3 regions of the Bacillus sp. 7894-2 genome follow, and region 1 is predicted to be linked to each of the others. Evidence: riboswitches for the same ligand, from Rfam matches in the RefSeq annotation. Region 1 holds a riboswitch; each other region holds the start of a gene.
What was found. Region 1 has a riboswitch for S-adenosylmethionine ahead of metK (methionine adenosyltransferase). Riboswitches for the same ligand answer to the same signal wherever they lie in the genome.

Region 1 (10,253 bases):
GCACACATGCCGGGTCGGCAAGCGGATCGTCCATATGCCACATGATTCTCGGAATTTCATTCATGTATTCCTCAGGAGTAATGATATAGCTGATGTTTTCGACACCCAGCTTTTCCGCTGTTTCTTTCGCTACATCCACCTCACTGAAGCCATTGCGCTCAAAACCGACAGAGAATGTTTTAATAGCAGGATGGAATTCCTTCGCAATCGACGCAATGATGGAAGAATCAATTCCGCCTGAAAGGAAAGAACCTACAGGAACATCGGCACGCATATGCATTTTGACCGAGTCGAATAACACATCTCTGATTTCTTTTGTAAAATCAGCTTCTGATTTCTGCACAGGGTGGAAAGCAGCTTTCCAATAGCGCTTAATATCCATCGGAGCACCGATTTTTTTAGTAAAATAATGGCCTGGCTCCAGCTTGTTGATTCCCTCTGACATCGTGTTTGGCTCAGGCACAAACTGATAGGTCAGATAATGCTGCAGGGAGTCATAGTTTAATACATCATTCTGAAGGGCCAATAGAATGCTTTTCTTCTCTGATCCAAAGAACGTTTGGTCTCCCTTATCGTAATAAAAGAAAGGTTTAATCCCAAATTGATCTCTGGCTCCATATAAAGACTGCTCCTGTTTATCCCAAATGACAAACGCAAACATACCCCGCAATTTTTCAACAGCTTTTTCTTTCATATGGCTGTAAAGGGCAATGATGACTTCTGTATCTGAGCTTGTTTCGAAGCTTAAGCCCGCTTTGAGAAGTTCTTCACGAAGTTCCACATAATTATAGATTTCACCATTAAAGATAATCCAATAACGTTCATTCTCGTAAGTCAGCGGCTGGTGTCCGCTTTCAATATCAATAATGCTCAGCCGGCGGAAGCCAAATTGAATATGATCATCAAAATAGTATCCTGAGTCATCCGGACCCCGGTGTGTAATGATATCATTCATATTTTGAAATTGTTCTTTATCTGCGTCACGGTAATTTTGTGCCTTTTCATGTACACAACCAATAAAACCACACATTATGTACGTCACCTACTCCATTCTATTCTCAATATTTAGATATAGCCTAACGGCTCTTTGTCTTAGAAAACATACCCTATAATACTACCACTAATCGCTAATAATTAGCACGCAGAATATAAAATGTTTCTGTACGGAAAATTAAGCCATTATCCGAAGGTTTATACGTTACCATAAAATGATAAACGACTATAGAGCATAAAGACCGAAAAGCGAATAACACCCTATATGTATTATGACGCAAAAAAGAAAGCGGGAGTTACACAGTAAATGCAACTCCCGCTTTTTAAATTTACTATTGCGCTTCAGAACGAAGAATTTCTGCCTTGTCAGTACGCTCCCAAGGAAGGTCAACATCTGTACGTCCGAAATGTCCGTAAGCAGCTGTCTGCTTGTAAATTGGGCGGCGAAGGCCGAGCATGTTGATAATTCCTGCAGGACGAAGATCAAAATGCTTTCTTACCAGATCAACTAAAACATCTTCATCCACTTTGCCTGTTCCAAATGTATCAACAGAAATCGATACAGGCTGTGCCACACCAATCGCATAAGCAAGCTGAACTTCAACTTTATCTGCCAATCCGGCTGCTACAAGATTCTTCGCTACATAACGTGCAGCATAAGCAGCAGAGCGGTCAACCTTTGTAGGATCCTTTCCGGAGAACGCGCCGCCGCCATGGCGTGCATATCCGCCGTAAGTATCAACAATGATTTTGCGTCCAGTCAGACCAGCATCCCCTTGAGGTCCGCCGATAACAAAACGTCCAGTCGGGTTGATGAAGTACTTAGTATTCTCATCGATTAGTTCTTTCGGAACAACCGGGTTAATAACATGTTCCTTCAGGTTGCGCTGGATTTGCTCCAGGCTGATTTCAGGGTGATGCTGAGTAGAAATAACGATTGTGTCGATGCGGACAGGCTTGTCATTTTCATCATACTCAACAGTTACCTGAGTTTTTCCATCCGGACGAAGGTAAGGAAGGATTTCTTCTTTACGAACTTCAGTCAGGCGGCGGGAAATTTTATGTGCTAAAGAAATCGGAAGAGGCATAAGCTCTTTCGTTTCGTTGCAGGCAAAACCGAACATTAAGCCCTGGTCTCCTGCACCGATTGCTTCGATTTCCTGATCGCTCATTTGTCCTTCGCGTGCTTCAAGTGCCTGGTCAACACCCATTGCGATATCTGCAGACTGCTCATCAATGGAAGTTAAAACTGCACATGTTTCGGAATCGAAACCATACTTAGCACGGGTATAACCAATTTCTTTTACCGTTTCACGAACGATTTTTGGAATATCTACGTATGTAGATGTTGTGATTTCACCTGCAACTAATACAAGTCCAGTTGTTACAGAAGTCTCTGCAGCAACACGGGCATTCGCATCTTTAGCTAAAATCGCATCTAAGATTGCATCAGAAATTTGGTCACAGATTTTATCCGGATGACCTTCAGTAACTGATTCAGAAGTAAACAAACGACGTTTTGTTGACATCTGGCTTCCTCCTTATAAATAGAAAATTGAGCGAGAATAAGAAATGGGGAAGCGGAAAAATAATTTTCCCTGTCATTTCATGGATCTCTGTTTGATACGGAACTCATTCCCTTAGTAGTATGAAATAAACATGGAGTTTTTATTAGAAAAATAGACAGCGCCGGCAAGTATGCCATGTGTCCATCATTCATAAGCGTGCCAAAAACTCACATAAATAGTACATTCCAAAAGCCGTTCATTTCATTGCAAAATAAAAAACCTTCTCATTAGTGAAAAGGTTGAAAGCAAATCGATTCGCGCCTTTCACTCTTATCGTTCAAGGAATTACGTCCTTGCGTCAGGTTAGCACCTTTGCTGATTATTGCCTTTAGCAGGTTGCTGGGTTTCATAGGGCCTGTCCCTCCACCAGCTCGGGATAAGAGAGTATCCGTTCAAGGTTGAATCATACCGTATTTTATCGAACTATGTCAACAGATTTTCATTAATTTAAACTGTAAAATTACGATTTGGATAATTCAGTTTCCCCCTTACAGGGAACAGCTTCCATCATCACACTTTTTCTTTAGAAATTTATGCCTGTTTTTAGCAATCCATTTGTAGACAGGATCGCCCAGAAGTTCGGTGAAAGGTAAATATAAAAAGGTGCTGACCAAAAAGGATGCAGGAAATAGGAGCAGCAGTCTCCGTGCTGCATAGTAACCCTTTTTCACGCTGCCCGAGGGGGTAATAAGATGAAGCTCTTTGCGCAAATCTTGTCTGGAAAATGATAAAGAACCCGGCATTTTTTCATATTCCTGCAGGGAAATCCACTCCACTTTATTCAACCAATCGAGTTTTTTAAATATTCTCTTTGTTTCCTTGCATAACGAGCAAGTTTCATCATATAGGGCAATTGTTTTCATTTAAGATCAGTCCCATTGTAAAATTAACACTTTCTTCTATAATAGCATATATCGGTTATAAGGCGGCCAAAGTGGATTAGCTGTCCAATTGTGACAATTTATTAACAGAGACAAAAAAGTTTCGTAATAGTATAGACTAATCATTTCAATGTGTTATACTAATTTCGAGATGTAATCACTTTCACAAAAAAATCGGGAAAAAGGAAGGTATTCATCAGATGAACTCTGTAAGCATATCAAACGAATTGAGTGAATTATTAAATGGCAGCAACATTCAAGTGCAATTATCCGTTCCTCAGCTTGTGGAAAAAGTTTTAAACCGCAATGAAGGGTGCCTTACTTCCACTGGTGCTGTACGCGCTACTACAGGAAAGTATACAGGGCGTTCTCCTAAAGATAAATACATCGTTGAAGAAGCATCGAATAAAGATAAAATGGACTGGGGAAGCGTAAACCAGCCCATCTCTGAAGAAGCATTCTCCAATCTTTATAATAAAGTAATCAATTACTTAAAAGAAAAAGAAGAAGTATTTGTTTTCAAAGGCTTTGCAGGTGCTGATAAAAAACATCGCATGCCTATCCAGGTGATCAATGAATATGCCTGGCATAACCTTTTTGCACACCAGTTATTCATTCGCCCGGCAGAAGACGAGCTATTGGATCATCAGGCAGAGTTCACAGTCATTTCTGCTCCAAATTTCAAAGCAGACCCTGCTGTTGACGGCACAAAGTCCGAAACATTCATTATTATCTCATTCGAGCGCCGCACTGTTTTAATTGGCGGAACAGAATACGCAGGTGAAATAAAAAAGGCCATCTTCTCTGTTATGAACTATATGCTTCCAGAAAACGGAATCCTTCCAATGCACTGTTCAGCAAACGTTGGACGTGAAGGTGATGTGGCTTTATTCTTTGGCTTATCCGGCACTGGAAAAACAACCTTATCTGCAGACCCGAACCGCAAGCTGATCGGTGATGACGAGCATGGCTGGTCTGCGAATGGCGTCTTCAATATTGAGGGCGGATGCTACGCGAAATGCATCAACCTATCCCGTGAAAAAGAACCGCAAATATTTGATGCAATCCGCTTTGGAGCTGTGCTGGAAAATGTAGTGGTAAACAGCGAAACCCGGGTTGCAGATTACGATGACAGCACTTTAACAGAAAATACACGTGCGGCATACCAGCTTCAGGCCATCGATAATATCGTTGACCCAAGCATTGCCGGACATCCTAATACAATCGTATTTTTAACAGCTGACGCATTTGGCGTATTGCCTCCAATCTCCAAACTGTCAAAAGAGCAGGCAATGTACCATTTCTTAAGCGGCTATACATCCAAGCTTGCAGGAACTGAGCGCGGCATAACATCACCACAGGCAACGTTCTCTACATGCTTTGGATCACCTTTCCTTCCGCTTCCTGCAAATCGTTATGCTGAAATGCTTGGCGAGAAAATCGATGAGCATAATGCAAAAGTCTACCTTGTAAACACAGGATGGACTGGCGGAGAGTATGGAGTCGGCGAACGCATGAAGCTTGCCTACACCCGCGCTATGGTGGAAGCTGCACTAGAAGGTGAACTTAACAACGTAGAAACAATCAAGGACGAGATTTTTGGCCTGGAAATTCCTCAGCACGTGACAGGAGTGCCTGATGAAGTTCTTCAGCCAAACAAAACATGGGCAGATCAGTCTGCTTATGAAGCGAAAGCAAAAGAACTTGCTGCTAAATTCCGTGAAAACTTCAAGAAGTTTTCAAGCGTTTCATCTGACATCGAAGAAAAAGGCGGACCAATCGCCTAATAAGAAAAGCGCAAGCGCCTTGCCCACCCCCGACAAGCACAAGACGAGCCTCACAGAAAGGCGTTCTTCGCCTTTTTGGGAGGATTGGCTTGTGACCTCGAGGGGGTAGGCGCTGGAGCTAGACAGTTCTCAAAGTTAAAATTAATACTTTCTTATCATTTTAGAGAAAGAATTGCCGTTTGCGCGGCAATTCTTTTTTTGAATTAGCAGAAACACATTGAACAAAAAAACGCCGGACTCTGTCCAGGCGCGCTCTTCTAGTTTGTTGAGTTTAAGGAAACAAGCTGATAAGTTATGAGTGTCCGGCTGTTTTCCCATTCCACTTTTCGGATGACTCCCATTCCGTTCAGGTCGCCGTCAATTGTTCTTTTTACTTCGACCGGGATATCGAGGGGATATAATCTGTACCCTTCTTTGACAAGTGAAAAGTAATTCTCATCAAGTCTATTTTCCCTTCCCTTTGTCACGATCATTGTGTTCAGCTCTAAAGGCATACCCATTGGATATCTCTCCTTCATTCTTTATACTTTTCTCTATTTTACCCCAGCTTTTCTTGCTCTGAAAGCCTTTAAGCGAAAATCATCCGTCATTCATGACTTTTCATCCACGCACCCAAATCCTCTACCGTCTTCCGGTTCACGGCTGGCGGAAAGTAGTGGGTATAGTCAGGGAAATACCAGCTATCCACTTCTTTATTAAGAGCCTTCAGCCTTTTTTCGAGGCGATAGGAATGCTCCACCGAAACATTATGATCCTGTTCACCATGAATGATTAAGACAGGTGCCTGCAGCTGCTCCAGCTGAAAAAGCGGGGTGCGGTATTTATACCGTTCCGGAAACTTTACCGGAGTTCCGCCGATTACCCGTTTCATCATTCTCCGGAGATCCTTGCGCTCCACATAGGTGAGAAACATATCACTGACCCCTCCCCATGTGACAATGGAGGCTGCTTGCGGAAACTCGATTGCAGTAAGCAATGCCATCACACCGCCCCGTGAAAAACCAAAAACATGGACTCTCTTTACCCGGGCATGCTCCTGAAGAAGAGTAAACCCGGCAAACGCGTCCTGCCTGTCCTCCCCTGCAAAATCTTCGTTTCCATCTCCCCCTTGATTTCCTCTGTAAAAAGGCGCGAATACAATAAAGCCTTCACAGGCAAACTGGACAATCCGGGAAGGCCGTACCTTTCCGACATTTTTTATGCCTCCTCTCAGGTAAAGGAATCCATCATATAGCTCCTCTCCCTTTGGCTCTGCCAGCAGGCCTTTTATATGTAATCCATTTGCCTGATACGTAACAACCGATAATTCAATTGCCGGATTTGGCGAAGGAAATTTCTGTTTATTGATGATTTGGCCGTTTTTGAATTCCATGTTGTCTTCCTCCCTCTTGAGGCTTCCTTTTAGTCTGAGCTTTTAGACCTTCCTCTAAAAATAATTCCATGGGCATTCACACATTTTTTCGATTTTCATACGATATCCTAGGCTTTTAATCTGACTTTTTTAGCATAAGGGAGGTCTTATGACTTATGAAAAAATGGATGAAAACAAGCATGCTTCTTGTGTTTGCAGTGATACTGACCGTTCCATTGGCAGCCTGCGGAAAGGATGAAATGCAAACCGTCCGTATTGCTGAAGTGACACGTTCCATCTTCTATGCTCCACAGTATGTAGCCCTTGAGAAAGGTTTTTTTGAAGAAGAAGGACTTAAAGTAGAGCTTACAACAACTGCCGGCGGAGATAAAACAATGACCGCGCTTCTGTCGGATAGCGCTGATATTGCGCTTGTAGGTTCAGAAACTTCCATTTACGTTTCTGCTCAGGGCTCCAATGATCCGGTCATTAACTTTGCACAGCTTACCCAAACGGATGGAACATTCCTCGTTTCCCGCAATAAAATCGATAACTTTTCATGGGATATGCTGGAAGGCAAAACATTTCTCGGGCAGCGCAAAGGCGGCATGCCGCAGATGGCCGGCGAGTTTGTATTGAAAAAGCATGGCATTGATCCGCACCAGGATTTGGATTTAATCCAGAATATTGATTATGCCAATATTGCTCCGGCTTTCGCATCCGGCACCGGTGAATTTGTCCAGCTTTTTGAACCTACTGCTAGTGTATTTGAAAAAGAAGGCAAAGGATATATTGTTGCTTCCTTTGGAACCGAATCCGGACATATACCTTATACCACATTCATGACGAAACAAAGCTATATTGATGAAAATAAGGAAACAGTCGAGAAGTTCACAAGAGCGATTTATAAAGCACAGCAATGGGTTGAGCAGCATAGCTCGAAAGAAACGGCAGAAGCTATTCAAGGATATTTTGACAACACTGAGCTTGAAATCATTGAAATGGTAGTTGACCGCTATAAGAGCCAGGGATCTTTTGCAACAGATCCTATTCTGGATACTGAAGAATGGGCTAACCTGCAGAACATTATGGAAGAAGCAGGAGAACTCCCTAAGCGCATAGAGCATGGCACACTTGTCAACACAGAGATTGCTGAAGGGGTAATGAAGTAACTAAACGAAAGAGGAGGCCGACATGGATTTTCTGAAGGTTGATGCTGTCCACCACACTTATTTTACGAAAACCTCTGCTGTCACGGCCCTCTCCGATGTTTCGCTTGACGTGGAGGAAGGAGAATTTGTCTCCTTCCTTGGTCCAAGCGGATGCGGTAAGACGACATTGCTTTCCATCATAGCTGGCCTGCTGGAACCCACAGAGGGCACTGTCACACTTGAAGGAAAGCGGGTTGAAACAGCAGAAAATGAAATTGGGTATATGCTTCAGCAAGATTATCTTTTTCCCTGGAAGAACATTGAAGAAAATATACTGCTGGGGCTAAAAATCGGGAATAGCCTTACTCCTGACAAAAAAGCTTATGCACTGAAGCTCCTTCAGGAGATGGGACTGAAAGGTGTAGAGTCACAGTTTCCGAAGCAGCTTTCAGGGGGAATGCGCCAGCGGGTTGCCCTTGTAAGAACACTTGCAACCGGTCCAAAGCTGCTAATGCTTGATGAACCCTTTTCCGCATTGGATTATCAAACCAAACTAAAGCTTGAGGATCTGGTCTCTGACACGCTTAAATCTTTCGGAAAAACAGCCATACTGGTTACCCATGATATTGGCGAGGCAATCAGCATGAGTGATCGCGTTTTTCTATTCTCCGCAAGGCCCGGACAGCTTCATAAAACATTTGAAATACCGAAAGAATTAAGAGATGAAACCCCTTTTAACGCAAGAAATCATGAAGCATATCCAGCGATTTTTCAAACTATATGGAAGGAGCTGGAGTCCCTTGAACCCGCAGGAGAACGTTAACTTCCTCCACCAGAAGTATATCCGGTCGCTGAACCGTGAAAAGAAGTGGGTCCGCTTCTATCAGGCTGTCATCTTTATCGTGTTTTTTTCAGGGTGGGAGCTGGCAAGCCAAAAGCAATGGATTGACCCGCTGATTTTCAGTGCACCTTCTAAAGTATGGGGATTATTTTTAACCAAAATACAGGATGGCACCTTGATGGTGGATTTAGGCTACACTTTGTCTGAAACTGTATTTGGATTCATTTTGGGCACTTTTTTAGGCACATTCCTGGCAGCCATCCTCTGGTGGTCACCTATGCTTTCAAAAATAGCGGATCCCTATTTGGTTATCCTTAATTCAATGCCTAAGGTTGCTCTTGGCCCTATCCTAATCGTAGCTTTAGGCCCGAGCTTTACTTCAATCGTTGCCATGGGTGCGATTATTTCGATCATCATCACAACCATTGTCGTGTATACGGCTTTCAAAGAGGTAGACCCCAATTATATTAAAGTGCTTCAGACTTTTGGGGCATACCGATTTCAAATTTTCAGGGAAGCCATTTTGCCTGCTTCATTCCCGACCATCATTTCAACTTTAAAGGTGAATGTGGGGTTATCCTGGGTTGGGGTGATCGTCGGCGAATTCCTTGTATCCTCAAAGGGCCTTGGCTACATGATTATTTACGGCTTTCAAGTATTCAACTTCACGCTTGTTATGCTTTCATTGCTTGTAATTGCTGTTTTTGCAACAGTGATGTATCAGCTGGTTGAACTCCTGGAGAGAAAACTAATTAAGAATGGTTCATAAAAAAAACGGCAAACCGCATGCCGTTTTTATTTTTCCTTCAAAATTCTCTCGAGGCTCTTTTCAACTACTTTATCCTTCATGATGAAGCTGTACTGGCTGTTCCACCTGTCTTCAAGCAGGTTTTCCCCTGTCAATATGGGACCGTTTGTTTCAAAATAATGATTTGTATTGTTGAGACTTTTCACCTCTGAGAAAAAAATAGCTTTGACAAAATGCTCTTTACCCAGGTTAACTTCATATTCACCAATAAAATGCAGACTATTTAAGTCTGCTCCTGTTTCTTCATATACTTCTCTTCTGGCTGCCTCCTCAAGAGACTCACCCTGTTCTCTTTTACCGCCAGGAAATTCCCATCCCCTCTTTTTATGGTTCGTCAGCAGCCATTGGTCACCATAGCGGCAAATGACCAGAACATGTTCAGGCTCGGTTTCAAATGCTCTTCTATTAAAAGAAAAGCGCACTTTCCCGCCGTTTTCGTCCAAAAAGGTTTCCATGCTATTCCCTCACTCGATAAATAAATTTTGATGTTTCCATTATAAAGGTTAATCACATTTTTAAAAACTTCTGGGGCTAAAGTATCAAATTACATATTTTTGAAACTTTTTTCCTTTTTTGCCCGTAAAATTAGTTGACTAACATAAATAGAGGAGTGTATATCTTGAAAAAATCTCTCGCAATCCTTACCGGCTTCTTAATGGTTTTAATGCTGACTGCATGCAATGAAACAGCCAAACCTGTTAATGAATCAGCATCCGGCACAGAAAATGAAGAAGCAAAAAAAGAAGAAGCTTCTGAAATGACATTGGAGGGAGTTTTAAAGAAATCAACGGAGGCTTCGGAAGAGCTAAAGAGCTTCTCAGTAAAAATGGATATGAGCCAGGAAATGAGCTCTGGTGCTGAAGGGGAAAATAT
Region 2 (10,253 bases), on a different contig from region 1:
AAAGGTCAATACCGGAAATGCTTTTTTCAAGTATGTGATTGGGTTTAATCCGCTTAATGTTAAAAGCAGCAGGTGAATCAGGAACATAATGGCAAGTGCCACATAAGAAGCAATAACAAACTTACCTAAATTCAAAATGGAGTCAAAGTCACTCATGGCGACTGTTTTCGTCATAATTGCCAAAACTCCATATGGTGTTAAACGCAAAATTAATGTTACAACCCGCATGATGATTGCATAGAAAGCATCCACAATTTTTGCAAAAAGTTCAGCCTGCTCTGGAGATTTCCTTCTCACACCAAGATAAGCAATCCCTAAAAAAGCTGCAAAGATAACGACTGAAATCGTTGATGTTGGTCTTGCCCCTGTAAAATCAAGGAATGGGTTGGCCGGAAGCAAATCAAGCATTTGCTGCGGGAACGTTCTTCCTTCAATGCCCTGATACGTTTCTTCAAGCTGTTGCCCGCGGGCAGTCTCAGCATCGCCTCCGCTGATTTGGACAGCCTCCAGATCAAAACCGACAGCTGTTGCAATTCCGACAGCAGCAGCAACTGCAGTGGTACCTACAAGCAGTCCAAGGATAAGGACACTTATTTTTCCAATATTATTGGTTAATTTAAGCTTAGTAAAAGCTCCTAAAATTGAAATGAAGACAAGCGGCATGACAATCATTTGGAGGAACTTCACATAACCTCCGCCAACTAAATTAAACCAGTCTGCAGATTTGGCAATAACCTCAGCACCAGGTCCATATATCATCTGAAGTGCAAAGCCAAACAGGATCCCTAAACCAAGCGCTGTAAACACACGCTTTGAGAATGAGATATGCTTCTTTTGCATAAAGAATAATGCGCCTAAAAGCAGAAACATTACAATAATATTTAAAACTAAAAGTCCTGTACTCATCGGACTGAATCCTCCCCAAAAGATGTTATTATAATGACTTACTATAATACATGTATTCCTATGAGTCAAGTCGGAATTAAAATTTAAATTTTCTTATTATATATTCTACTTCGCTGCCGAATGTTCTTGGTTTTCTTTATACTTGTGCCTAAAACCATTGAAAAACCCGACATTGTAAAAGTGCCGGGTCCAGATAAATAATTCTTGTCCTAATTATTTTTCCGGGAAAGTGCCTTTGTCTTTTCAAAGCATTGTTCCATAGCACTCATGACCGCTGAACGGAACCCTTTTCTCTCCAGTTCGGCAACGGCTTCTATTGTTGCACCTCCCGGAGTACAAACTTCATCTTTCAATTCCGCAGGATGCTTGCCTGTTTCCAGCACCATTCTGGCTGCCCCCAAAATAGCCTGTGCTGCAAGCTCATAAGACTGATCACGAGGCAGTCCGGCTTTTACACCGCCATCTGCCAATGCTTCAATGAACATATAGGCATAAGCGGGCGAAGAACCGCTAATTGCGGGAATTGCGTCCATCATCTTTTCTTCCATAACCGCTGCTCTCCCAATACATGAAAATATTTTGATTACATCTTCCATCTCATCAGGAGAAAGTGATTCATTCGCTGAAAGTACACTCATGCCTTCACCCACCAAAGAAGGAGTATTAGGCATGGAGCGGACTGCTTTAATCTTTCTGCCAAATGACTTTTCCAGGAAAGAAAGACTTATGCCTGCCGCAATCGTTATGATAATGGCATGTGATTGAATGCAATCTTTAATTTCGTCAATAACCGCAGCATGAGCATCAGGCTTAATAGCCAGAAACAATATATCCGCTTCCTCCGCTGCCTCACTATTCGAATAGCGTGTTTGTATATCCCACCTGTTTTTAACGTCAACAAGCGTTTTCTCCGTTTTCGCTGAAGCAATAATCTGCCTTGCAATCACCAGATCAGAATTTAATATACCCCCGATTATCGCCTGAGCCATTTTTCCGCATCCGATAAAACCGATATTTTTATTCATTAAGCACACATCCTGTCTTATAATCCTTTTGCTATTATACTGCACGTATGGTTATGAAAAAATAGCACAGGGTAAAAACATAAGACAGAACCTTATAAAATACTATTGGAGAGATTGAATATGAAGGAAATAACACAATATGCTCCTCTTCCAGAAAGCTTTTACCAGCAGCCAACGCTTCAGTTGGCTGAAGCTCTTCTAGGCTGCTTATTGATCAAAGAAACTGAAGAAGGAATTGCCTCAGGCTATATTGTCGAGACGGAAGCTTATATGGGCCCTGAGGACAGAGCAGCACACAGTTTCGGGAACAGGAGAACAAAAAGGACCGAGATCATGTTCAATGAACCCGGTTTTGTCTACACTTATGTGATGCATACCCATTGCCTGGTTAATGTTGTGAGCGGTCCAAAGGAAAAGCCGGAAGCTGTATTGATCAGAGGGATAGAACCTCTCGACGGACTTGAGTTAATGAAGAAAAGACGTAAGATGGAAGGTCTTAAAAACCTCACTAATGGGCCAGGTAAATTAACTAAAGCTCTCGATATAACAATAGATGATTATGGCCGCCATTTTACCAGCCCTCCCCTTATGATTGCAAAAGGAATTCCTCCCGGGGAAATCAAACGGGGTACACGAATCGGCATTGATAATTCCGGGGAAGCACGGGATTATCCGTGGAGGTTCTGGATGGCTGGCAGTCCTTATGTTTCACGGAACAGAAAATAACAGCCATATAAAAAAACGACCGGAAAAACCCCTTCTGATGGGACTTTCCGGTTATTTATTTGTCTTAACCTGCTTAGTTTTTTTATTTTTTCTTAAATTGGATAGGATAGGAGTAACTGTGCGTTCCGGGAAGAGGTGAATGAAATGAATGCTCTTTATGCTTTTTTGTGGATTTTTGCTCTATGGAAGTGGGGTGACTGGAGAAATTGGAAAACGTATTATCCCACACTGCTTTTTTACATATTAGGGGACTTTTTATATTTATATCTTCTCTCAGACTTTTATCCGATGTGGACTTATGCCCCGCAGGGAATCGATGAGAAAGTGAATTTAACAAACACCCATATCAGCTTTTCCATTATGGCTGTTAAGTATCCGGCAACCATTTTGATCTATTTATACAGATTCCCTGCAGGCAAGCTTATTAAGAAACTGCTTTATATCTCAGGCTGGGTCCTTCTCTATACGGTTAATGAGATTGTTGACATTAAATTCAACTTGATAAAGTACAATAATGGCTGGAATTTAAAATGGTCGATTCTTTTTAATGCTGTTATGTTTACCATCCTCTGGGTGCACCACAAGCGGCCAGCTGCAGCATGGGGGCTGTCCATTCTTTTCATCCTCTTCCTATGGAAGCAGTTTGATGTGCCATCAACTGTTTTTAGATAAATGTCTAATATCATTACAATTTGTCGATAAAAAAACAAGCTATTTTACTGGACTTTTTTTATTAAAGCGTTTATTTTACTATAAAAAGGCAATATTCTATGTATAAGTTTCAATAAATTGGAATGGGATGGTGTTACGATGGCAAACAAGAAAAATGTTAAATCTCCCGGCAAAGATCTGAATATTGGTGCGAATGTTTCATTAAACGGCCTGGTAACAGCTGTTTTTGATAATATGGTCCATGTCCAGATTGGCGCTAAGATAGTAACAGTTCATGTTAAAGACCTGTATTCCGGATTAAATAATCCTTTATTTAATAAACAGCAGGCTTAGTATCCACCATCTCTAAACATACATCAGGAGGGGCAGCTCAAAGACTGCCCCTTCTGTTTTTCAGACCGGCTGTACCTGTTTATACTTCCCTGCCGTGACTGCATAATCTCCAAGCACTTGATAAGCCTTCTTATCGGCTAATGACACAGCTTCTGCAGCTCCCTTAACGAACACGGCCTGTTCTGACACTTTGCTGACGATTTCAACTCCCTCAGGGAATTCATATCCTTCAGCATTATTACCCAGTATAACCCAGAGCTCCTGTTCAGGGACCTTCTCTTCCACCGCAGCTTCCTCATATGCTGAAGGGAAATCGGATTTGCCCACATGAATTAAATCTTCAATAATCGCACTCGCTGTCGGGAACATGCCTGCTCCAGGCCCCTGCAGACTGATATTCCCGACAATATCGGCATCGATTGAAACGGCATTCTGCACGCCTTCTACTCTGTATAGAGGATGGGATTCTCCTGTCAGGACCGGCTTTACTGTACAGCGGACAAAATCTTTTTCCTTCTGGATTGATGCTATATGTTTGAACTTCAGCCCCAGAGAATCAGCCAACCGGATTTGTTCAATCGTAATATCAGTAATGCCTTCTCTTACAGAGTACTTCTGTTCCGGCGCTTTCCCGAATACAAGCTCGCTTAAAACAACTGCTTTGTAAAACGCGTCATAACCTTCAATATCGTTTTTAGGATCGGCTTCTGCATAGCCTTTTTCCTGAGCGATTTTCAATGCTTCGTCAAATGATAAGTTTTCCTCACGCATACTTGTCAAAATGAAATTGGATGTGCCATTTAAAATTCCTTCAATCCGTTCGATCCTGTTGGCATTCAGCAGCTGTTTGATGGTCTGAATGATGGGGATTCCGCCGCCGACTGTTGCTTCAAATCCCAGTGATACATTCTTTTCTTTTGCCAGCCTCGCAAGCTCACTTCCATGAAATGCAAACATCTCTTTATTCGCTGTAATGACGTGGCATCCTCTCGATATGGCCTGGCGCAGATACGTATAGCCCGGCTCCCTGCCAACAATGGCATCAATGACGACATCAAGCTTTGGAAGCTCAATAATGTCCTGAAAGTCATCCGTTAGCAGCACATCATCATCAGGCAAAGAATGTTTATTCACATTTTTGACCAGGATAGCGGAAACCTTCACTTCTTTCCCGAGTATCGCCTGAAGCCTTCCCTGATGCTTTCTGATTATTTCATATACTCCTTTTCCAACAGTTCCATACCCCAATAGCCCGATGGTTATCGCTGACATTATTTATTCCCCCTTACGAAAATAGCCAAATTTAAAGCGTGGATTCCAATCAAAACAAAAAACCCCTTCCGTCCATTACAGACAAGAAGGGGTTTGAATTAATATTCCGTTCATTCCGCCTTCTTATCTTCGGAAATTGTATTCCTCTGAATTTGGCACCGTGCATAAATGCTGGTTGCCGAGGCTTCATAGGGTCAGTCCCTCCGCCTCTCTTGATAAGAAGTTTCTAAGTATTCAATTTATATGAATCATAAACATTTATCAGGATTGCGTCAACCTTTTTTGAAAAATATTTTCTTCAGACGTTTTCACTTTCATTGAAATCTTCTGTTATGATCTCAAGAAAATGCTTAAGAATTCTGGCAGTCAGCCCCCAGATGACCTTGTCCTGGAAATAGTAAAATACCTCTTCCGCTCTCCTTGTCTGCCAATTGTAATTTTCACCTCCGGCGATTAAGTCAAAAGGAAAATTTTCTTCAGGCTCAACTTTAAAATTTACGTGAAATGTTTCAGGTTGTACTTTTTTCAGAAATGAAAGGGGGACGGTAAAAACCTCTTCTACTTCATCAGGGTTCGGCACAATCTTGTCCGGGTTTTGGATGATGCCTGCATAAGGGTAAATAATTTGACCGAAGGAGATCATGTAATCCAGCGGGGAAACATTTGTGATGCTGTCTTCGCCCACACCGAGTTCCTCAGAGGTTTCACGGATGGCTGTATGTTCTTCATCCCTATCTTCCGGATCTATCCTTCCTCCGGGGAAACATACCTCCCCAGGCTGCCTTCTCATTCTTAGTGAACGCACTTCAAATAGGACATGTACCTCATTATTGATTTCAACCAGCGGAAGCAAAATAGCGAACTTCGAAAATCGCTCACTCCCCAAAATGATGGGGGTTCTGTTCCATAACCTTTTAGCCAGTTTCTCAATCTCCATATCTGCCCACCTCCAGCAGCAATTCAGTTATTATATCTTTATCATACTGTATTCTATGCGTTTTATTAATTTATACGGCTTGTGCCATATAATGATTCAGGACTATAGGCTATTGCATCCAGCCCTTCAAAAGTAAAAGAACGTTTCTCCGCCAGTAATTCAGGGAAATAAAAATATATCATACTACACTGGGAGTGAAAATATGAAGAAGAATATATTAATAGGCGGATACGATACTCAGCAAGAGCTTAAAGAAGCCATTGAAGGTGCAGGGTCAAATGGATATCAGAAGGAAAATCTTGTGATCGTCTCAAAGGATGGCGCAAATCTTGAAAGCTTTGCAGACAATTACGGAGTGAACTTGCGAATAGTCGGTTCCCAGGAGCTGGGCAATCAGCGTTTTCTTGATTCTGTTAAAGCTCTTTTCATGGGGGAAGATCCGGCCACAAGTTCAGGGATTGATCCCGATAAAAAAGATGGTACACGATTTGATGAACATGACCTGGATCGATACGCAAGCATGGTTTTTGATGGAAAATATGTCTTAATCGCTGACTATTATGGGAAATATCCAAACTCCACGCAGGACAATCAGAGAATCACTGCCGAAAACTCTGAAGGATATATGGAGAGTGCTTCAGCCCGGGAGGTTGTCCATGAATCGGATATCAAAACACTGGCAGATAAATCCGCTGATACATGCTGTGCCAGCGAGAATCCCAGTCGTGTTCAGCATTCACATACTTCAGCAGAGATGAAAACCAGTGAAGTAAATCGGGAAGAAGTGCATACAAAAGACAGGCTTAAATAGCATCAGCCCCCTGAAAATGGGGGCTTTTTGCTGAAACGAAAAAGAGAGGTTTCCCTCTCTTATGCATATTTCTTCTTATCCTCTTCCTGTTTGAAAAAGCTTTTCATCGCATGGAATACATCTGCTTTTTGCTTAAGAATATAATATCGGAAATCATCATTTTTGATATTTTTATAGGCGGACATCAGAGTCGAGTGGCGGTTGTACTGGTTGACCTCACCGTATCCAAACATATTGGACACTTTCATCAGGTCTTCTACCAGCTTCACACAGCGGGCATTATCAGAGGTCAGGTTATCACCGTCTGAGAAATGGAAAGGATAAATATTAAATTTGCGCGGATCGTACTTGGCATCTATCAACTCAAGCGCTTTTCGGTAGGCAGATGAACAAATCGTTCCACCGCTTTCTCCTTTTGAGAAAAAGTCCTCTTCTGAAACCACTTTTGCTTCTGTATGGTGGGCAATAAATTCAATTTCCACTGTTTCATATTTGGTTCTCAGGAACCGCGTCATCCAGAAGAAAAAGCTTCTGGCCATATACTTTTCCCAGATCCCCATTGATCCGCTCGTATCCATCATCGCAAGCACGACAGCCTTTGAATCGGGCTTTACTATTTCATTCCAGGTCTTAAACTTTAAATCTTCCTTATAAATTGGATGGAACGCTGCCTTTCCCTTCATTGCGTTGCGCTTGAATGCCGACATCATGGTCCTTTTCTTATCAATATTGCCCATTAATCCTGTCTTTCTGATGTCATTAAATTCAATATCCTCTATCACATTTTCATCCTGTTCTTTTCTCTTTAAATTAGGCAATTCCAATTGTTTAAATAAAGCTTCTTCAATTTCCATGAGTGATACTTCTGCTTCAAAATAATCCTCGCCTGCCTGGTCGCCTGCTCCTTGCCCCTTTCCGGGTCCTTTCTTGCTGCCGGATCCGTCACGGGCCACTACATCTCCAATCTGGCTATCTCCATCGCCTTGGCCGACATGTTTGTTTTTATCATAGTTATAACGGATTTTGTATTCATCCAACGAGCGAATCGGAATCTTTACTACTTCCCGCCCATTCGACATTACAATGTTTTCTTCCGTTATTAAATCAGGCAAATTGTTGCGGATTGCTTCCTGGACTTTATCCTGATGACGCTGCTGGTCATCATAGCCTTTGCGATGGAGGGACCAATCTTCTTGGGAAATCACAAACTGATGGTTATTGACATTCGTCATGTTAACCCCTCCTTTTAAATTAAATTTCACACATTACAGCTTTCCAACATACAATATCGCGAGTGTCAAAAAAAGATGAAACATCCCCATTTCAGCAGTCTGCCTTCATTTCATAGACTCATTTCCCGGCAGTGATTTTGATATTAATGCACCAATACAAAGAAATGTTTATTACTCTATCATATGCGGGAAGACAAAATAATTTACAAATAATTTTGACAATAAGACATTCGAAGCATCTTTTGGACAAGCCCATTTTTCAACAAAAATAAACCTCCGCGTTTAGCGAAGGTTCTTGTCTTTGTTTTTATTTTGAATGGGGTCCGGATATTTATCGTAATCCTCTTTTAATTCTTTATTGGTCCGGAGATTTTCCATCTGCTTGCCCAGGTTTTCCATTTCCTCAATATTTTCCGCCATTGAGCTGTTTCTCGGTGTATAATCCTTATCTAATTCTTTCTTTTTCATGAATATCACCTCTGCTGTATTTATACCCCTAATTGGGCCAATCTAAACTTTTATAATGGTTCTGAAGCATAAATATGGCCAAGTGTAAATAGGATTATACAAAAGGGGGGGATTTTATGAGCGAAATCCTTTGCTGCAGCTGGTGCGGTGAATTATCGATATTTGAGCGGACCGTTTACCTTGAAAATAAGCCAGTCTGTCCGGAATGCCAGAAAAAGAAGAAAGAACCCGCATTAAAAATAGACAAAAATTGATAAGAGGCTTTTCGAAGCCTCTTTTTTATATTTATTAAATCTATTAATTACATACTAAAAAATAAGCCTGGCAGCAATACTGCCAGGCTCATCATTTATCGATTCAGCAGGCTTCCCACATAACGGAGCAGTTCGTTTGCAGATGTAGAGTTATAGCCATGTTCGTCGATTAGACGTGCTACTACCTCATTCACCTTCTTCAGCTGCTGCTCATCCGGCGTTTTGGAAGATGTTGTGATTTTCACGACATCCTTCAGGTCAGCGAAGAGTTTCTTCTGAATTGCTTCACGAAGGCGGTCATGTGAATTATAATCAAAGCGCTTGCCTTTTCTGGCATAAGCGGAGATGCGGATGAGAATTTCCTCCCTGAATGCTTTCTTCGCATTCTCGGAGATGCCGATTTGCTCTTCGATTGAGCGCATCAGCTTTTCATCCGGACTGATTTCCTCACCGGTTAATGGGTCGCGCAGCTTCGCTTTATTGCAATATGCTTCAACATTATCAAGATAGTTCTCCATAAGCGTTTTCGCAGATTCTTCATAGGAGTAAACAAATGCTTTTTGGACTTCTTTCTTGGCGATATCATCATACTCTTTGCGGGCCAGAGAAATAAAATTCAAGTATCTTTCCTTAAGCTCTGGAGTAATGGATGGATGCTGATCCAATCCTTCTTTAAGCGATCGCAGCACATCCAGCGCATTAATGCTTGTGATATTTTTGCGGATAATTGTCGAAGAGATCCTGTTGATGACATAACGCGGGTCAATGCCGCTCATGCCCTCATCTGCATGCTCTTTTTTCAATTCTTCCACATCTGCCCTGTTATAGCCTTCAACGCTCTCTCCATCATACAAACGCATTTTCTTAACTAAATCAATATCGCCTTTTTTCGGATCCTTCATGCGGGTTAAAATCGTAAACATCGCTGCCACTCTTAAAGTATGCGGTGCAATGTGCACATTGGAAACATCGCTTTCACGGATCATTTTATCGTAAATCTTCTCTTCCTCTGAAACCTTTAAATTATATGGGATTGGCATAACGATTATCCTGGAATGCAAAGCTTCATTCTTTTTATTGGAAATGAATGACCGATACTCTGTTTCATTCGTGTGAGCGACAATTAGCTCATCTGCCGATATCAGGGCGAAGCGTCCGGCTTTAAAGTTGCCTTCCTGAGTCAGGGACAATAAATGCCATAAAAACTTCTCATCACACTTCAGCATTTCCTGGAATTCCATCATACCCCGGTTTGCTTTATTCAGTTCCCCGTCGAAACGATAGGCACGAGGATCGGATTCTGAACCATATTCAGCAATAGTTGAAAAGTCAATGCTTCCAGTCAGATCAGCAATATCCTGGGATTTGGGATCTGAAGGGCTGAAGGTTCCAATCCCCACCCTGCGGTCTTCTGAGAAAATAATTCGTTCAATTATAACATCTTCTATGCGGCCGCCATACTCCTGTTCGAGACGCATACTATTCAGTGGCGACAGGTTTCCTTCAATTCTTATTCCATACTCATCATAAAAGTCCTTGCGGAGGTGATGCGGAATTAAATGAAGCGGATCTTCATGCATTGGGCAGCCCTTAATAGCATAGACCGCGCCCCTTTCA
Region 3 (10,253 bases), on a different contig from region 1:
TTCATTGATTTGCTTTAGTTTATCAATTGAAACGGCTGTATTAATTTTTGGCAGACCCTTTTCGACAGTTTCAGGAGGATCGGTTAACTCAGCTGCCTTCTTTTCTTTTGGGACTTTTTCATAGGCTGCCTTCATTTTTTCCAGTACTTCATTATGGACGCCTTCAGCTTCCTCTTTGCTGATGATCTTTTCATTTAAGAGCTTTTCAGCATACAGCGCTTTCACGGTTGGCCGCTTGCGTACAATATTATACATAAGAGGATTCGTCGTCATAGGCTCGTCCATCTCGTTATGTCCAAAACGGCGGTACCCGATTAAGTCGATGAGGATATCCTTCTGGAATTTAGCACGATACTCGCAGGCAATTCTTGCCGCTGCAACTACTGCTTCAGGTTCGTCTGCATTAACATGCATAATTGGCATCTCATACCCTTTGGCCAGATCACTTGCATATCTGGTAGAGCGTGAATCATATGATTCTGTTGTGAACCCAATAGTATTATTGGCAATGATATGGATCGAACCGCCAGTGTTATAGCCGGTCAGCTGTCCGAGATTAAGTGTTTCTGCTACAATCCCCTGTCCTGGGAATGCTGCGTCTCCATGAATGATAATGGCTAAAGCCGCTTTTGGATCTACTTCAGGATAACCGGCCTTTGTTCTGTTGTCCTGTGAAGCTCGCGTGTAGCCCTCAACAAGTGAACCGACAAATTCAAGATGGCTCGGATTGTTAGCTAATGTCAGTCTGGCAATGGTCGTATTCTCATCTTTGATCTGTTTATCAAGACCAAGATGATACTTCACGTCGCCTGTCCAGCCGTAATTGATGCCGATAGATCCTTCAGAAGGAACCAGTTCTTTATTCGGCGCATGCTGGAATTCCGCGAAAATCATTTCATACGGCTTTCCAAGCACATGGGCAAGAACATTTAACCTGCCGCGGTGGGCCATGCCGATGTTAATCGTTTTTGCTCCATCCGAAACAGATTCAGAAACAATTTCATCCAATAAAGGAACCATTGTATCCAGACCCTCAATGGAGAATCTCTTTTGTCCGACGAAGGTTTTATGAAGGAACTTTTCAAATTCCTCAACTTCAGTCAGTCTTCTTAAAACTTTCAGTCTTTCCGTCTTTTGCATTGACAGCTTATGGCTGTTGGCCCCAATTTTGCGGCGAAGCCAGTCTTTTTCGTTTTCATCAAATATATGCTGGAATTCAAAAGCAATGGGTCCCATATAAGCGCTCTTCAGGAATTCAATTGCTTCAAGTCCGTTGCGTAAAGGATATGTGGCATCTTTAGTAATGACACCAGCAGGGATCTCTTTTAAGTCATTTTCAGTTAAGCCATATTTGCTCAGTTCAAATAAAGCAGTTTCCGATTTATTGTTACCCAGCGGATAAATATCGGCAGCCAAGTGGCCATATGTGCGGATAGTATCAGCCAGGCGAATAGCAGCGAGCGTCTTCTCAAGCTGTCCGGCATTCATTGGCTGATTTGCTGATGAAGCCATTTGCGCCGTTCCTTCACTCGTAAGAGGGGAACCATTTTTTTTAAAGTACTCTTTCATTTCAGGATCAATTGATGATGGATCCTCTAAATATCTTTCATAAAGTTCAATAACGTAGCCAAGGTTTGGGCCATGAAATCCCTGTTCAAAAGGTCCCTCACCATTAGATGGCTTTTTCATGGAAAATTACCTCCATAACTGTTTTGTAAGTGAATAATTCAATACGTTTTTGCTCTCTAAAAGTACAATACCCATCATTAGAAGGGATTAACAAATTCATTTTTATGAATAATAATATTTTTCAGAGGATAAAACGTTTCCACAGTTATTCTAACACGTAAAATCTAGTTGTACAAAGATAAAAACATGAATATAGTGGAAAACTATTAAAAAATTTTTTTAGCAATTACTTATTCTAAAAAAATGATTTGTAAAAGGTTAAACATTTATAAATATGAAATAACTGAACATATAAAAAAAGCCGAAAGGTTTCGGCTTTAAAAAGTTTCTACCAGGTTTATATAGATTTGTTTCGATTCATTGGTATTTTTTCTCTTTTCTTTAAGGGAAGATTCAATAGCTTCTCTGGTATCCACGGGAAAATCAAAATGTCCGCAAGTTGTACACTTTTGAAATAAGCTGCCGGCGACATTCACTTCAATGCCATCAATTGTCCGGAAAACCGCCGGCCCATCTGTTTCGGCAAATCTGTGAAGACAGTGACTATGTTCTTGCATAAAAGCTTCCCTCCAAGAAAAATATTATGTTCATCATCATTATAAAGGAAATATTCTGAACTTTAAAGCGATCTACCTATAACAGTTTATGCCAGGAAGAAGTCATTTAAAATCAATACATGAAATATTCAAAAAAGTGTTGACTATTAACGGTTTACTGTAGTAAAGTTTAGAGAAAATTTAATAATTGATTTCTTATCCAGAGAGGTCGAGGGTAAGGCCCGACGACGCCTCAGCAACCAGCAATCGTATTTTGATTGAAAAGGTGCTAATTCCTGCAAGTTTTTTAGAAAACTTGAAAGATAAGAAGAATGGCTGTTCACATTAAAAGTCTTCTTCTTATAGAAGGCTTTTTTTTATTTTAAAGAAGGAGTGTTTACCAGCATGTATAATATTGACACCAAATTAGCGCAAATTGGAAACAGGAGCGAATCAGCAACAGGTGCAGTCAATCCGCCTGTATACTTTTCCACTGCCTACCGGCATGAAGGCATTGGCCAGTCAACCGGTTTTGACTATAGCCGTACAGGCAATCCTACCCGCCAGCTGCTTGAAAAGGCGATCGCAAATCTGGAAGAAGGCGATCAAGGCTATGCCTGCAGTTCGGGTATGGCTGCCATCCTTACGATTCTTTCCCTCTTTAAATCAGGTGATGAGTGGATTGTTTCCAAGGATTTATACGGCGGAACCTATCGTCTGCTTGAACAGGGCTTCAAAAAATGGGGACTGCAGAGCAAATATGTGAATACGGGCACTTCGGAAAATGTTGAAGAATTAATCACCGAAAAAACGAAAGCTATTTTTCTGGAGACTCCCACAAATCCGCTGATGGAAGAGACAGATATTCAGTTGATAGCTGATATCGCGAAACGGCATAATATTCTCCTGATTGTTGATAACACATTTTACACTCCCCTTCTTCAGCAGCCTCTAAAGCTTGGTGCTGATATTGTCATCCATAGTGCGACAAAGTATCTTGGAGGCCATAATGATGTCCTTGCCGGTTTAGTTGTCGCAAAAGGCAAAAAGTTATGTGAGGATCTGGCCATGAACCACAATGCTGCCGGTGCGGTCCTTAGCCCATTTGATTCCTGGCTTTTAATCAGAGGCATGAAGACACTATCTCTTCGCATGGAACGTCATGAAAAAAATGCCCGGGAATTAGCGGCTTTCTTATCAGACCACGATGCCGTAACGGATGTTCTTTATCCAGGCAAGGGAGGCATGATATCTTTCCGGGTCCAGGATGAAACCTGGGTGAATCCTTTTCTGCAGAACCTCTCCCTTATCTCCTTTGCTGAAAGCCTTGGCGGAGTCGAGAGTTTTATAACATATCCCGCAACACAAACTCATGCGGACATCCCTGAAGAGATCCGCATTGAAACCGGAGTCTGTAACAGGCTTCTGCGTTTCTCGGTTGGAATTGAAAATGCAGAAGATTTGAAGGCTGATCTTGAACATGCTTTTGCAAAGGTTTTAAAGGAGGCAGTACGATGAGTACGAATTACACATTTCAAACGAAGCTGCTTCACAATAATCAAAAATTCGACCCGGAAACAGGAGGTGTCAGTGTACCGATCCAGCATGCCTCCACTTTCCATCAAAAAGATATAGATGCATTCGGAAAATATGATTACAGCCGCAGCCTGAATCCAACAAGGGAAGCACTTGAGGAAGTAATTGCAGAGCTTGAAGAAGGGATTAGAGGGTTTGCCTTTTCTTCTGGAATGGCTGCCATTTCCACAGCATTCCTCCTCTTGTCACAGGGTGATCATGTGGTCATTACAGAAGACGTTTATGGCGGAACCTATCGCATGACAACAGAAGTCCTGTCCCGTTTTGGCATTGAGCACACATTTGTTGATATGACAAATCTTGAGAAAGTAAAAAAAGCAATCCGCCCTAACACAAAGGTTTTCTATGTAGAGACTCCTTCCAACCCGCTGCTGAAGGTGACAGATATCCAGGCCATCAGTTCACTGGCAAGGCAGCATGGAGCGCTGACTTTTGTGGATAACACATTCCTGACCCCTGCCCTTCAAAAACCGCTCTCTTTAGGGGCAGATATCGTGCTGCACAGCGCAACCAAATTTTTATCCGGACACAGTGACGTCGTTGCCGGATTAGCTGTTGTGAAGGATCCGGAATTAGGTGCAAGGCTGGCTTTTCTCCAAAATTCCTTTGGAGCTATTCTGGGTGTTCAGGATGCCTGGCTTGTCCTGAGAGGCATTAAAACGCTGCAGGTAAGGCTGGATCAGTCTGTGAAATCGGCTGAGAAGATTGCCCGTTTCCTTCATGATCACCCGGCAGTAAAGAAGGTTCATTATCCCGGTTTTACAGAACATCCCGGCTATGAAATCCAGGAAAAGCAGGCTGTGAACGCAGGTGCTGTTTTATCTTTTGAACTTGAAGATGAACAGTCGATGAGAGTATTTGTGGAAAATGCAAAAATTCCTGTTTTTGCAGTAAGTCTCGGAGCAGTTGAATCCATCCTCTCCTACCCTGCCAAAATGTCGCATGCAGCCATGCCTGCATCTGAAAGAGAACAGCGCGGAATAACAGACAGTCTTCTCCGTCTTTCTGTTGGTCTGGAGAACGCAGATGATATTATAGAAGATTTTAAGGCAGCTTTATCTGCTGCCGGACAAACAAAGCAATCCATTTTACAGCGGGGGTGATACTTTGAGTTTCCTGGATAAATTAAAGAATGAAATCATCATAGCAGATGGCGCGATGGGAACTCTTCTTTATTCCTATGGCACCGACAGTTGTTTTGAGGAATTAAATCTATCGCAATCTGAACAGATCCAGCACATCCATGAAGCGTACATAGGCGCAGGGGCTGAGTTGATCCAAACCAATACGTATGCGGCGAATTATCTGAAGCTGCAGCGGTATGGGCTTGAAGACTCTGTGAAAGAGATTAACAGTGCTGCAGCCCGGATTGCCAAAAAAGCTGCCGAGGGACGTTCATATGTTGCCGGTACAATCGGCGGGATCAGAGGGTTCAAACCGAACATGATTACACTGGAGGAAATAAAAAGAAGTTTCCGTGAGCAGCTTTATTGTCTGCTGCTTGAGGATGTAGATGGTATTTTGCTTGAAACTTACTATGATCTTGAAGAACTTGAAACGGTTCTCGCTATAGTCAGAAAAGAAACCGATTTGCCGATTATCGCACAGGTTTCACTTCAGGAAGCTGGAGTTCTTCAGAACCAGACTCCTATAGCAGATGCATTAACAAAGCTTGACGGAATGGGCGCTGATGTTGTCGGAATCAATTGCAGGCTAGGCCCCCATCATATGCTGAAAACGTTCGAAAGTGTGCCTTTGCCAAAGAATGCCTATTTATCTGCCTATCCAAATGCCAGTATTCCAGCCTATACGGACGGGAAATTTCACTATGAAGGTGACGCGGAGTATTTCCGGCAGTCTGCAATAGAATTCCGGAATCAGGGCATCCGCCTGCTTGGAGGGTGCTGCGGAACAACACCTGACCATATCAAGGCGTTTGCTGACGTTTTAAAAGGACTTCCCCCAATCGAGGAAAAAGAGATAAAGGCAGTTAATAAAATAATTGTTTCAGAGAAACCTGAACCATTAAGAGAGCTCCCTCCTCTTCAGGATATTGTCAGAGAAAGGCCATCGGTAATTGTTGAGCTGGATCCTCCAAGGAAGCTTGATACTGCCCGCTTCTTCGAAGGTGCAAAGGCATTGAAGGATGCTGGAATTGATTCTATAACTCTTGCAGATAATTCCCTTGCTTCACCAAGGGTGTGCAACTCTGCACTCGGCTATCTTGTCAAGCAGCAGACCGGATTACGCCCTCTTGTTCATGTAACCTGCAGGGATCGGAATATAATCGGACTTCAATCCCATTTAATGGGTCTTCATGCCCTGGGTTTAAATGATATTCTTGCTGTAACAGGAGACCCTGCCCGTGTCGGTGATTTTCCAGGCGCCTCTTCTGTGTATGATGTTTCTTCATTTGAATTGATCAGTATGATCAAGCAGTTAAATGAAGGATTATCGTTTTCAGGCAAAGACCTTGGCCATAAAGCTGCCTTTTCAGTGGCGGGCGCTTTTAACCCCAATGTACGTTCATTGGAAAAAGCGGTTGGGCGGCTCGAAAAGAAACTGGAGCATGGTGCGGATTATTTTATCTCGCAGCCTGTTTTCTCTGAAGAAAAACTGCTTGAGGTTCATGAGGCTGTGAAAGATTTAAAAGCACCTGTCTATATAGGCTTAATGCCTCTTACCGGCAGCCGGAATGCAGAATTTCTTCATAATGAAGTTCCGGGAATCAAAATTTCCGACAGTATTAGAAGCAGGATGGCTTCATTAAAGGATGATCCAGCACGAGCTGGCGCTGAAGGCATTGCCATTGCCAAGTCGCTGATCGATGCTGCGGCAGAGCTGTTTAATGGCATTTACCTTATCACTCCATTTATGCGCTATGAAATGACTGTCGAGCTATCAAACTATGCCCGTGAGACAACCGAACGGCTTTCAAGGAGGAAACAGCATGCATAAACCATCACTGCAGGAGCAGTTAAAAAAGAAGATCCTGATCATGGACGGAGCAATGGGCACCATGCTTCAAAGAGCCAATCTTACAGCAGATGATTTTGGCGGAGAAGAATATGAAGGCTGCAACGAGAATTTAAATATTACAGCTCCATCGGTTATTGAACATATTCACCTTGAATATTTAAAAGCCGGCGCAGACATTATTGAAACCAACACCTTTGGCGCAACCAGCATTGTTCTCGCAGATTACGATCTGGAAGAAAAAGCTTATGAATTGAATAAAATTGCTGTTGAAATTGCCAGAGAAGCTGCAGACCGCATGTCTACTCCTGAATGGCCGAGATATGTGGCAGGCGCTATGGGACCAACGACGAAGACACTGAGTGTTACCGGCGGTTCTACATTTGAAAACATGATAGAAGCTTATGAAGAGCAGGCCAGAGGGTTAATAGACGGCGGAGCCGATCTTCTTCTCCTCGAAACCAGTCAGGATATGCTGAATGTGAAGGCTGGATTTATCGGCATTGAAAAGGCATCAAAAAAGACGGGAATAAAACTGCCGCTCATTGTTTCCGGGACAATTGAACCGATGGGCACAACCCTTGCAGGCCAATCGATTGAAGCCTTTTATATTTCACTTGAACATATGAAGCCTCTGGCAGTTGGACTGAACTGTGCGACAGGGCCCGAATTCATGCAGGACCATATCCGTTCTCTATCAGGATTGGCATCCACTGCAGTCAGCTGCTATCCCAATGCAGGATTGCCTGATGAAGAAGGACAGTATCATGAAACTCCCGAATCATTGGCGAGCAAGCTTGAGGGTTTTGCCAAAGAAGGCTGGCTGAATATTGTAGGCGGCTGCTGCGGAACCACACCTGAACATATTCAGGCAATTGCTGAGTCGGTTAAAGATTATAAGCCAAGGAATTATGAGGGGAACTCCCTGCATAAAGTTTCCGGAATTGAACCTCTGATTTATGATGATCCAACTTTAAGACCCATAATGGTCGGCGAACGAACCAATGTAATTGGTTCCCGCAAGTTTAAAAGGCTGATTGCAGAAGGAAAGTTCGAGGAAGCTGCAGAGATAGGCCGTGCCCAGGTAAAAGGCGGTGCCCATGTTATTGATATTTGCCTGGCAGATCCTGATCGTGAAGAAATGCAGGATGTTGAGAATTTCATCAAGGAATTAGTTAAAAAAATCAAAGTTCCGCTCGTGATCGATTCAACAGATGAAAAAGTGATTGAAAAAGCTCTCACCTATTCACAGGGTAAAGCCATCATAAATTCGATTAATCTGGAAGATGGCGAAGAACGCTTTGAGGCGATTGCCCCTCTTGTTCACCGCTATGGTGCTGCAGTGGTTGTCGGAACGATTGACGAAGAAGGAATGGGTGTTTCGGCTGAACGTAAACTTGAGATTGCAAAGCGTTCTCATGATTTGCTTGTAAATAAATATAATATCCCGCCTCAGGATCTTATTTTTGACCCCCTCGTCTTCCCTGTCGGGACAGGGGATGAGCAATACATCGGGTCTGCAAAGGCAACGGTAGATGGAATCAGACTTATTAAAGAGGCTCTGCCGGAGGTTCAAACTATTTTGGGAATCAGTAACGTTTCCTTCGGCCTTCCTCCTGTCGGCAGGGAAATTTTAAATTCTGTATTTCTTTATCACTGCACCCAGGCAGGCCTGGATTATGCGATAGTGAACACAGAAAAACTCGAAAGATTTGCTTCCATATCTAAGGAAGAGGTTTTAATGGCTGAAAAGCTGCTATTTGAAACTACTGATGAATCACTTGCCATTTTCACTGATTTTTACCGGGATAAGAAAAAAGAAAGCAAAAGTGTTCTTCCGGATATGACACTTGAAGAACGCCTCGCCTATTATATACTCGAAGGAACAAAAGAAGGGCTGCTGCCGGATCTCGAACTTGCTCTCCAGGCATACCCTGCTCCGCTTGATATCATTAATGGCCCTTTAATGAACGGAATGAAGGAAGTAGGGAGATTGTTCAATGATAATCAGCTGATTGTCGCAGAGGTTCTGCAGAGCGCCGAGGTTATGAAAGCATCTGTCGCTTATCTTGAACCGCATATGGAAAAAGGTGAAGCCCAATCTTCATCCAAGGGGAAAATCATCCTGGCAACCGTTAAAGGCGATGTTCATGATATAGGGAAAAATCTTGTGGATATTATTTTAAGCAATAATGGATATGAAGTGATAGATTTGGGAATCAAAGTCTCCCCTGCTGAACTGATTGAAAACATCAGGCGTGAGAATCCGGATATGGTTGGCCTTTCAGGGCTGCTTGTTAAATCTGCACAGCAGATGGTCATAACGGCACACGACATGAAACAGGCTGGAATTGATATTCCTATTTTAGTTGGCGGCGCCGCCCTTTCAAGGAAATTTACGGATACTAAAATTTCCAAGGAATATGACGGTCTCGTGCTGTATGCCAAGGATGCTATGAACGGTCTCTCTTTAGCCAATCAGCTTCAGGAGCCTGAAGAAGCTGAGAAACTGCGAATCCAGCAGGATCAAAAACAGGCAGCAGCGCTAAATGCTGTTCCTTATGACCGCGGATCAGTGGCGGTTGCAGTAAAGCCTAAACCAACAGTAAGCACACAAGTACCTGTATTTGTTCCAAAAGATTTAAAACGGCATTTGCTGAAAGCCTATTCCCTCTCGCATATTGAGCCGTATATTAACAAGCAGATGCTGATTGGCCATCACCTTGGCTTAAAAGGAAACCTGCAAAAGCTGCTTGCGGAAAAAGATGAAAAAGCCATTAAAATTAACGCATTGGTTGATGAACTGATTGCTGAAGCAAATGAGAAAAGCTGGATTGAGCCTAAAGCAGTTTATCAATTCTTCCCTGCCCAGTCAGATGGAGATAAGGTGATTATTTATGCTAAGGATGAAAAAACGGTCATTGAGACATTCGAATTTCCACGCCAGGAAACAGAGCCATTCTTATGTCTGGCAGATTTCCTTAAATCAAAAGAAAGCGATCAAATGGATTATGTTTCCTTCTTCACTGTGACAGCAGGGAAAGGAATACGCGGTATAGCAGACAGTTTAAAAGCGGAAGGCAGATTTCTGGAAAGCCATGCCCTGCAGTCGCTGGCTTTGGAGACGGCTGAAGGCCTTGCTGAGCTGATCCATCGCCAGATCCGCGATCGCTGGGGGTTCCCGGATCCGGTTGAAATGACGATGAAGGACCGTTTTGCGGCGAAATACCAGGGGCAGCGCTTTTCATATGGCTATCCAGCGTGCCCTGATCTGGAGGACCAGAAAAAGCTGTTTAAGCTTATACAGCCTGAGGATATTGGTGTTCACCTTACTGAAGAATGCATGATGGAACCTGAGGCTTCTGTATCTGCAATGGTGTTTGCCCATCCTGAAGCCAGATACTTTAATGTATTGAGATAATAGATACCCGGCAGGTAAAATGGCCGGGTAGTTGC

Region 2: linked by a shared signal. The riboswitch ahead of CHI10_RS07610 (homoserine dehydrogenase) and the one ahead of metK (methionine adenosyltransferase) in region 1 are both predicted to bind S-adenosylmethionine.
Region 3: linked by a shared signal. The riboswitch ahead of CHI10_RS03000 (methionine biosynthesis PLP-dependent protein) and the one ahead of metK (methionine adenosyltransferase) in region 1 are both predicted to bind S-adenosylmethionine.

What each region holds. Positions count from the first base shown of each region.
Region 1 covers NZ_NPDG01000079.1:961-11,213, forward strand. Annotated here, with positions in the region: gene asnB (asparagine synthase (glutamine-hydrolyzing)) at 1-1,030, opposite strand, end outside; gene metK (methionine adenosyltransferase) at 1,326-2,522, opposite strand; SAM riboswitch class I at 2,829-2,944, opposite strand; gene CHI10_RS11995 (thiol-disulfide oxidoreductase DCC family protein) at 3,050-3,424, opposite strand; gene pckA (phosphoenolpyruvate carboxykinase (ATP)) at 3,643-5,229, shown strand; gene CHI10_RS12005 (DUF2584 domain-containing protein) at 5,487-5,729, opposite strand; gene CHI10_RS12010 (alpha/beta hydrolase family protein) at 5,816-6,601, opposite strand; gene CHI10_RS12015 (ABC transporter substrate-binding protein) at 6,757-7,752, shown strand; gene CHI10_RS12020 (ABC transporter ATP-binding protein) at 7,775-8,554, shown strand; gene CHI10_RS12025 (ABC transporter permease) at 8,532-9,341, shown strand; gene ytkD (RNA deprotection pyrophosphohydrolase) at 9,368-9,835, opposite strand; gene CHI10_RS12035 (DUF6612 family protein) at 9,991-10,253, shown strand, end outside.
Region 2 covers NZ_NPDG01000051.1:5,220-15,472, reverse strand. Annotated here, with positions in the region: gene CHI10_RS07635 (L-cystine transporter) at 1-906, opposite strand, end outside; gene proC (pyrroline-5-carboxylate reductase) at 1,116-1,931, opposite strand; gene CHI10_RS07625 (DNA-3-methyladenine glycosylase) at 2,052-2,657, shown strand; gene CHI10_RS07620 (CBO0543 family protein) at 2,802-3,329, shown strand; gene CHI10_RS07615 (hypothetical protein) at 3,468-3,662, shown strand; gene CHI10_RS07610 (homoserine dehydrogenase) at 3,723-4,934, opposite strand; SAM riboswitch class I at 5,055-5,156, opposite strand; gene CHI10_RS07605 (NUDIX hydrolase) at 5,233-5,871, opposite strand; gene CHI10_RS07600 (general stress protein) at 6,074-6,682, shown strand; gene yhbH (sporulation protein YhbH) at 6,742-7,914, opposite strand; gene CHI10_RS07590 (hypothetical protein) at 8,197-8,382, opposite strand; gene CHI10_RS22270 (hypothetical protein) at 8,499-8,636, shown strand; gene CHI10_RS07585 (PrkA family serine protein kinase) at 8,732-10,253, opposite strand, start outside.
Region 3 covers NZ_NPDG01000015.1:1,213-11,465, forward strand. Annotated here, with positions in the region: gene sucA (2-oxoglutarate dehydrogenase E1 component) at 1-1,689, opposite strand, end outside; gene CHI10_RS02995 (hypothetical protein) at 2,007-2,246, opposite strand; SAM riboswitch class I at 2,439-2,555, shown strand; gene CHI10_RS03000 (methionine biosynthesis PLP-dependent protein) at 2,631-3,743, shown strand; gene metC (cystathionine beta-lyase) at 3,740-4,924, shown strand; gene CHI10_RS03010 (bifunctional homocysteine S-methyltransferase/methylenetetrahydrofolate reductase) at 4,929-6,779, shown strand; gene metH (methionine synthase) at 6,772-10,218, shown strand.